Regions from separate parts of the Rhizobium sp. 01T444 genome, predicted to be linked through region 2. Evidence: predicted binding sites of a transcription regulator. Region 2 holds the regulator's gene; the other holds the start of a gene.

What was found. Region 2 encodes LexA, which represses DNA repair genes until DNA is damaged. Its sites were predicted from a motif close to TGTTCNNNNTGTGTTCNG; they were not measured.
Region 1: a site for LexA is predicted at 2,670-2,687, ahead of AC1DTN_RS01855 (nucleoid-associated protein). Genes of this name have one in related genera too.

What each region holds. Positions count from the first base shown of each region.
Region 1 covers NZ_JBFTPD010000001.1:385,728-390,236, reverse strand. The annotation lists gene AC1DTN_RS01870 (hypothetical protein) at 1-148, opposite strand, end outside; gene AC1DTN_RS01865 (hypothetical protein) at 282-443, shown strand; gene AC1DTN_RS01860 (GTP pyrophosphokinase) at 544-1,530, opposite strand; gene AC1DTN_RS01855 (nucleoid-associated protein) at 1,527-2,603, opposite strand; gene AC1DTN_RS01850 (acyltransferase family protein) at 3,203-4,318, shown strand; gene AC1DTN_RS01845 (hypothetical protein) at 4,269-4,509, opposite strand, start outside.
Region 2 covers NZ_JBFTPD010000009.1:67,601-72,109, forward strand. The annotation lists gene AC1DTN_RS14880 (ComEC/Rec2 family competence protein) at 1-1,767, shown strand, start outside; gene lexA (transcriptional repressor LexA) at 1,748-2,473, opposite strand; gene AC1DTN_RS14890 (VOC family protein) at 2,669-3,556, shown strand; gene kdsA (3-deoxy-8-phosphooctulonate synthase) at 3,553-4,401, shown strand; gene AC1DTN_RS14900 (methyl-accepting chemotaxis protein) at 4,415-4,509, opposite strand, start outside.

The DNA.
Region 1 (4,509 bases), on a different contig from region 2:
CCACTTCGACATGGTAGTTCTCGCGACCCATGAGCGTTATCTCGCGACCGACGATGACAGATCTCATCTTGCCGCCTACGTGGTCGACCGCTTGGCCGATTTCAAATCTATAGGACTCCAATACGGTGATGTTGGCTTGCGCGTTCATTCTCAACCCCGTTGTTCAACAATGTCAGTTGTTGTAAAACGATTCTCGAAATCGGTCAACTAACAAGTGCGGCAAAATACTAACATTTGCTTTTGACCGACTACCGCTTTCGCCACCACATGAGGAGACACAAATGACCCGAACCGCAAGCCTAGGAATACGCGTCGAGCCGGCAGTGAAAAACGCCCTAGAATCTGCAGCAAAGGCAGATCGCCGTACCGTCGCCAGCTACATCGAAAAGCTGATTGTCGATGATCTCGAGGCTAAGGGCTATTTGCCAAAGGATGCAGCATAGTTGCGTTGACAAATTTGTAGAATGGCAAGCGCGATTGGTTCGTTACCGATGAAGGCCACGCCGAAGTCAAGCGGATAGACACCTATCGAGACTGGAAGTTTTAGCTGTGCAACCCATAGCCAAACAAAGAATACAAAGGCGCCAATTCATCGTCGCTTAACGGACTCTCTAGTTTTGCTTTTTCGGGAGATTCCGAAATTGCAAAGAGCACGAGCAGGATCGCGGGGACATCGAAGATGAAGTCTGACGGATCGTGATGGACGAGACGCTCCTTTATGTATGGCTTCTTCTCGAGCCAATCTCTAAGGCTGGCCGCAAAGTTCGAACCGGCAAAGCCTTTGTAATGGTCGACTAGCTGAGTGTTTAAAGGTGACGAAGTCGGTTCACGGCCGGTAAGAGCTCGGTACTCAACCGTCAGGTCGGCTTCGATCTCGCGTGCTGACCGCTCCTTCTCCCTGATTATTCCGACCACCTCTGAAAAGTAGTCGTCGGTCGCTTCGATCAGGGCCATGCTCTTTGCAGCAGCGCGCATCATTTCCGGCGTTGTTGCCACGGAAGGCTTGTAAATCGTATCATGCGTCAGCTCGCTATACGCATGTTGCAGAAGTGTCCGAACCTGGATTTCGCACGGAAGGTCAGCTGGAATCTCCAGGCCATCGTGTTTCGTTCCAGGCTTAGAGCGCACCACGTAATGAAGTGATTGGTAATCGAACACGGAGGGGTTTGCTTGTCGCTCTAGTTCGAAATCTCGCGCTTTGTTTGCGCTCCAGAATGCGGAGGCGCCCTCGATGATATTTCCAATTAGACGGACATCTTCATTGAGCAAAACAACGAACCTCACGCCTACCTTATCTTCGATGTCATTGTACGGATCGGCATACGTTTTTCTAATGAACGCTTTTTGAACTAAAGACTCCTCCGTCTTTACACGAGGAACGACAGGCATCCGGAGAAACACGCCCAAACCCGTCGGCGCAAGTTCCAAGGTGATCAGTTGCACAACCTTGTCGACAACGAAGTGCCCCCACGCATCATACAGAGGGCGCTCCTGCTGCCATCGTTCAACGAAAGCCTTTCGATCAGTCACAGCTGATCGGTCATAGTTCTATTGATGGTAATCTGGCTCCACATCTGTTTGCCTTCGCCTCCAAGCTCCTCCGCCGGAGCTTCTTTAATCTTTACTTCGTTGTTGTGCAGCAGTTCGGGGGATACGGATAATTCAATGCTGTCGCCGAATTTGAACTTTCGTCTGCGAAGACGCGCTCCCATATCGGCAGTATCGCGAACCACTGCCCGCTCAGGGAAACGTTTTGACACCATGAAGCGCTTGTAAGCATCCTTTTGATCTATCGGCAGATACTTATCGGCGAATTCATGGGTCGTGAATGTTGCTGCCTGTTCTGTTTTGACGAACGTGTATAGGGCGTCTCCGAGATCCCTCTTCTTATCTGGAGAGAATGGCCCGCGCCGGACAAATTCCTTTGTAAGATCGTAAAAGCGGGATGTCTCGTAGGCTCCATTGGCGGGAAAGAGGCAGCCGAAGAAGCCTTCATAAAAGTGCTGCGCTGCCGTTTCACGGTGAGAGCTGGAGATGTTGCTGTCGAAAATTATCGCTCTCCAATCAAACCCGTCATCCTTAGGCTCCTGAACAAGGAAGCCGATTTTATACAGCCGGGTAGCTGGCGTGAGAAAGATGTTGTCAAGGAACTCTGTGAGAATCTTCTCGGCGGTTTTGCTACGCCGGAAGCCACTTTGAGTTTCTGCCTTAATCACCCCGAGGAATTTACGCTCGGGAACGCCAAACGATCCGTCAAACGCTATAACCACGCCGCCGGGGATGCTACGAGCCTTCTGAGCAGACGCTAGGCGCACCGCTATTTCCTTGGATACTTCAAGAAAATCGACGTCCCCTGCAAGGTCGATGAGCCTTCCTGAGATATCAACCATACTGCCGGCACCGAAATCGGAGATTTGCATCTCAATGCTCTTCGATTGCGTGGAAAGGGCTTCCGTAACTCTCAATGTAAATGCGCCTTTGGCCGCGGCTTCTAGACCTTCAAGCGCAGCCCCGTAAATTGGTACTTTCGGCTGTCTGTCGTCATCACGCTTCAGCACCTCGTGCATGACAACACGATTTATCTTCAAGTTCTCCAGCTGCATATCTGCTCCGAATCAATGCACGGTTGAAAATTGAAGCAGCATTGACTAATCAATGATAAGCGCAATAGGAACATAACAAGAACATAAGGGATAAATCAGTAAAGTCAAGATTGTGGTGGGACGCTATACCTTTTTTGGCGACGGTAATAAGCGGACTCGTGGCCACATCAAAACATCAAATCTCCGTACCTTAGCGGATATCGCCGCGCCACCAGATCCGGCATGATCACCCCGTGCCGCGGAGGTTGGTTAGAACTCCCGGCGTGGGATCGATCCCCGGCCAGGGCTTGCTTCGGAACAGGTCCTGGCCGGAATACGATAGGCGGGCCTCGCGACCCGCCCCCATCACATTATGGCCAGACGACCTCCGGCAGCTCATTAAGGAACGCATCGACTGTTGGATGCTCGCGCGCGCCGCCCTGCACTTTTGCGCGACCAAAAAGTGCGCCCGGTTCATAGTGATGTCTCCGAAACTGAGTGGGATTGAGGCCGCTAGCGGCGGCCGGGGGGAAATGGTAGGTGAAAGCGCGCGCTGTGAGCGCGCTGCACAAAGATCGCCTATTGCCAAACATGCGACAATTACGGAGAGCGCAATTACAATGAACGATGTCGGACGGATTGGGGATGGGGGTCGCCTGCCGGTGCTGGACGGCCTACGCGGATGGGCTGCCCTCTTCGTCCTGCTCTACCACGTTTTTACCTCTGGGCTGGCGGTTACTCAGGAAAGCGGCGCGTTCCTCCGTCACCTTTTGCCGTTCAACGGCCCTTATGCGGTCATGATCTTTTTCGCCGTATCTGGCGTTTCGCTTTCAATCGGGTATCTCGCTAGGTTTGACAACGGCCTTCTTATCAAAAGCGCAGCAGCTCGATATTTTCGATTGGCCATCCCGATTCTGGCTATTTCTCTTGGTGTGCACTTCGCGATGGTACTCGGTCTCTTAACCCCGTCCGCGGATCGACTGGCGCCGTTTGCAAATACTCTGAATTTCGAGCCAAGTATTGCCCACGTCTTGCGGTTCTCTCTTTATGACGTGTTTTTCAAGTACAGCCCACATTGGACCTATGCCGGACCGCTATGGACCATGAGCGTGGAACTCATCGGATCGTTTCTGCTATTTGCCGTTCTTTTCACGGCCGTTCGAACGCGCCATGCGCTGTTGGTGATCAGCCTCGTCGCAGTTTTGATGATTGCGATGGCGCATACTGACACACTGCGGCTGTATTCCCTATTCCTGTTCGGCGCTGCTATTGCTGGCGCCATCCAGCGCGGATGGATACAGCGGATACCCCCTGCACTCTCAATCACTTTGATTGTAATCGGTATCGCGGCACCAGCTCTATTGCACCCGGCTTTCGACCGTTGGAGCGTTGCAGCGACGGTTGCGCTCACCCTCGGATGCATCGCATCGAGACCGGTGAATGCAATCCTCTCGTGCATCCTATCGAGAAGGCTTGGCGAGCTGTCGTTCCCGCTTTATCTCGTCCACGGCCCTGTGATGGTATTCGTGGGTGAGCCGCTGGTGCGCAATTTTGGCGGCTCTGTCCCTTCAAAAATAGCAATCGACCTGGGAGTGATATTTCTTTCCGTGATCGCGGCACTGCCCATGGTTTCGGTGAACAAGGTTGCGATCAAGGTTTCTAGAGGCGTCGGGAATTACGCCGCCTCTATAGCTTCGACGCTGCAAGAAAGAATTCGTCGATCTGCTCGAGCGTGAAGCCCATAGCTGCAAAGCCTGTCGCCATCATCGGTTCATTCCGAACGAACGTGCCGGAATAGTCGTAGGCGACCCGAACTAACTCGCCTTGCTGGGATATCCATGCATCGACCTGCGATTTGATGCCAGCAATGACTAACTGCATCTTGAATTGGCGCGCCGAAACGCTTTCGACTGGCGGCGCGGGAGGA
Region 2 (4,509 bases):
CTCCCCCACCTCAATGATTTTGCCTTCAGCGCCTATTTTGACGGCATCGGTGCCAACGGCTTCTTCTATGGAGTACCCAAGAGGGTTGCGGAACAGCCGGAGCGATCGAACTCGGTCGGTGAGGCAATTCTGGAGTCGCTCTACCGCCTGAGAAGCGGCATCGGCGATCGGATTCGCTCCACACTACCCGGCGACACCGGGGCTTTTGCCGCCTCCCTTGTCACGGACGAGAGACGGGCGATCTCGGATGAAACGACAGAGGCGCTGCGGCAGTCCGGCCTTGCGCATATCATCGCGATCTCCGGCCTCAACATGGCGCTCTCCGCCGGCATCTTCTTTGTCGGCCTGCGCGTCATTCTCAGTCTTGTTCCCGGCATTGCCCAGGCATGGCCAACCAAGAAGATCGCGGCGGCCGGTGCGCTCGCTGCGGTGACGGCCTACTATCTGATCTCGGGTTTTGCCGTCTCCGCCGAACGCGCCTTCATCATGATGGCGATTATGCTGGTTGCGGTCTTCTTCGACCGGCCGTCGATCAGTCTCAGAAACGTGGCGCTATCCGCTCTCGTGATCCTCGCGGTCTCGCCATCGGAGGTGCTGGGGCCGAGTTTCCAGATGTCCTTTGCCGCAACGCTTGCACTGGTCGCCGGCTACGACCTCTGGAAGGGGCGGCCGATGCGGGAGAATGCCTTTGCCAAGCTGCCGATCATGAAGCCCTTCTTCATGGTTGGTGGCTTCTTCGGTGGCGTTTTCCTGACGTCGCTGATCGGTGGTTTCTCGACGGCGCTGTTTTCGATCGAGCATTTCCACCGGCTGACTGCCTATGGCCTGCCGGCAAATCTCGCGGCCATGCCGGTCATCACCTTCATCGTCATGCCGGCCGGGATGCTGGCAATGCTGCTGATGCCGTTTGGTCTGGACGGCTGGCTATGGCCGGTGGCAGGCTTCGGGCTTGATCTGGTGATCACCATCGCAAAGGCAGTAGCGGGGTGGGGCGGCAACATAGATGTAGGCCGCTTGCCCGGCTGGTATTTCCCGACCGCCGTTTTCGGATTTCTGCTGCTGACCCTGCTCAGAACCCGGCTGCGGCACATGGGAACGGCAATTGTCGCGGTCTCGACGCTCGCTGTTGTCCTTCTTCCATCGGAGGCGATGCCCGATATCGCTATCTCCGAAGATGGCGGCCTGGTCGCTATAGTCGATGGAGAGGCGATGGCTTCGAACCGTGAAAAGCCGCCCGCCTTCATCTTCGAACAATGGCAGAGGGCCCTTGCCGTCGAAGAGCATCAGAAGCCAGTTATGCTTCAAGCTGCCAAGGCGCCCACTGCGCCTGATGGTCAAAGACTGCAACTGTCACCCGACCAACAGAATGAAGCCAGAGAGGCAATGAGACAGGCAGTCGCCATTAGCCCGCCGTCACGCTTCTCCTGCCTGAAGGGCGCCTGGTGCACCACTTTGCTCGTCAATGGAAAGAAACTGACCGTCATCGACAATGCTGCCTATCTCGGACCAGCCTGCGATACGGCTGATATTGTGGTGACCCCTGTCCGATTGCGCTTCGACCGCTGTCGTTCCGGCGCGCTGCTCTTTACCGGCGAGACGCTGCGCAAGACAGGTTCTGTCGAACTTCGATTCACCGATAAGGGAATTGAGGTCGCAACCGCATTCGACACATTGGGGCGACCCTGGATGCGCCACCGCGCCTATGATTGGCGCAGTAACACATTCGCAGACGCCAATCTGTCACCGGTCAGTGATAGCGGCGAATGAGGCCGACGAGCTTGCCCTGGACCTTGACGCGATCCGGCGGAAAGATGCGGGTCTCGTAAGCAGGGTTTGCTGCCTCGAGCGCAATCGATGCGCCCTTGCGGCGGAAACGCTTGAGCGTTGCTTCCTCGTCATCGACGAGCGCGACGACGATATCACCCGGATTGGCTGTGCTGCCATTGCGGATGATGACCGTGTCGCCATCGAAGATGCCGGCTTCGATCATCGAGTCGCCGCGAACTTCCAGCGCATAATGTTCACCGGAGCCAAGCATATCGGCGGGAACGGTGATGTCATGCGTATTGTTCTGGATTGCCGAGATCGGAACACCGGCGGCGATGCGGCCCATGACGGGAACGGAGACCGCATTGCCGTTATCGGCAGCGGGTGCTGGCTTCGCCGAGGCAGGAGGCGCCACGGGCTGGGGCTTGCCGAGGCTGCCCTCGATGACGCTCGGTGAAAAGCCGCGCCGAGGCTGCAGGCTCGGGCTGTAGGCTTCCGGCAGTTTGATGACTTCGAGCGCGCGCGCCCGGTTCGGAAGCCGGCGAATGAAGCCGCGTTCTTCGAGCGCCGTGATCAGCCGGTGAATACCGGATTTCGAGGCCAGATCCAGTGCGTCCTTCATCTCGTCGAAAGACGGTGGAACGCCTGACTCCTTCATCCTTTCATGAATGAAAAGAAGGAGTTCCTGTTGTTTGCGCGTGAGCATGGCGTCTCCCCAGTCTTGAAACAAATCCAGAACGGACACTATATGTTCCATATGTGTTCCGCAAGTAGCTAAATTTTCGTAAAACTTCTGTTCAATCTGTCGAGAATTTGATTTTTATCGCCCTTAGGCCTGTCTGGCCTTGTTTCACGAGACCTGCTGAAGCACATCTCCTTGTCACTGCTGGGAGAAGAACCGATGAGCCAAGACACGCTTCCGATCGATCATCTCGTTTTGCCGGTTACCGATATCGACCTTGCCCGCGAAAGGCTGGGCAAGCTGGGCTTTACCGTCGCGCCCGATGCCCGCCATCCCTTCGGCACGGAGAATGCCTGTGTTTTCTTTGCCGACAAAACCTATATCGAGCCGCTCGGTGTCGCGAGCGTCGAGGAGAGCGAGGTGACGGCACGTGAGGGCAATGTCTTCACGGCTCGCGATCAGGCTTTCCGTTTCCGCTGCGGCAGCGAGGGACTGTCCGCCATCGCCTTCGCCACCGCGGATGCAAAGCACGAACATGCTCGATTCGTGGAGGGCAGCATCAGTGCCGGTTCTGTGCTGCAGTTCGAACGCCCTGTGAAAATGCCGGATGGCACGGAGAGCATTGCCGGCTTCCGGCTCGCCTTCGCTGCCGACCTCCGGGCACCGGATTTCTTTCTCTTCGCTGTCGAGCGCATCAACCCGCTTCCTGCCGACCGCAACGTGCTGGAGACCCACGCCAATGGCGTGACAGGCATTGCCGAGATCGCGCTCGCAGCCCCCGAGCCGACAGCCTTCGGCGCCTTCGTTCGCTCGGCGGCAAAAGCCGCTTCTGCTGGCGATACGAGTTTCGGGCTGGAGGTGCTTACCGGAAACGCAAAGATCAGCCTGATGACCCCGCAGGGGCTGGAGGCCTATTTCGATCTGGCGACGCCGGATATCGATCGCGGCCTGCGCGGCCGGGCAATCCTCTTTGCGGTTGGCGATCTGGCCGTGACAGAAGCGCATTTGGCTGCTAACGGGGTGACCTATACACGCAAGGGCAACCGTATTCTGGTGAAGCCCGCGCCCGGTCAGGGCGTGCTCTTCGCTTTCGAGGAAACATCATGAGCTCTACTACGAACTCCGTTGTGACGGTCGGCGAAGGCGCCGGCAAGGTCACCTTCTCCAATGCTGCACGTCTGTCGCTGATTGCCGGCGCTTGCGAAATGGAAAGCCGCGACCATGCGTTCATGGTTGCCGGCACGTTGAAGGAACTGTGCGCCAAGCTCGGTATCGGGCTCGTTTACAAGACGTCTTTCGACAAGGCGAACCGCTCTTCCTTGTCGAGCAAACGCGGTGTCGGCCTTGAAAAGGGCCTGGAGGTTTTTGCCGATCTCAAGAAGGAACTCGGCATTCCGGTTCTGACCGACATCCACACTGAAGAACAATGCGCCGAAGTGGGCAAGGTCGTCGACATCCTGCAGATACCGGCCTTCCTGTCTCGTCAGACGGATCTCCTGGTGGCTGCGGCAAAGACCGGCCGCGTTATCAACGTCAAGAAGGGCCAGTTCCTGGCGCCTTGGGATATGAAGAACGTGCTCGGCAAGCTGAACCAGAGCGGCAATCCGAACATCTTGCTGTGCGAACGCGGTGCTTCCTTCGGTTACAATACGCTGGTCTCCGACATGCGTTCCCTGCCGATCATGGCAGCAACCGGCGCCCCCGTTATTTTCGACGCCACGCATTCAGTCCAGCAGCCCGGCGGACAGGGGGAAACCTCCGGCGGAGAGCGGCAGTTCGTGGAGACGCTGGCGCGTGCTGCCGTGGCCGTCGGCGTCGCCGGGGTCTTTATCGAAACCCATCAGGATCCGGATAACGCGCCCTGCGACGGGCCGAACATGGTCTATCTCAAGGACATGCCGCGGCTTCTGGAGAAGCTTCTCGCCTTCGACGCGATCGCCAAGGCCGCCTGAACGACAGGCAGCATCAGGCTGCCGCGCGGGACGGGCGCCTTTCCTCCAGTGCGAAGCGGGAGAGCATGCGCCCGAGATGGGACGCCTCGTTGCCGAGCTCCTGGCAGG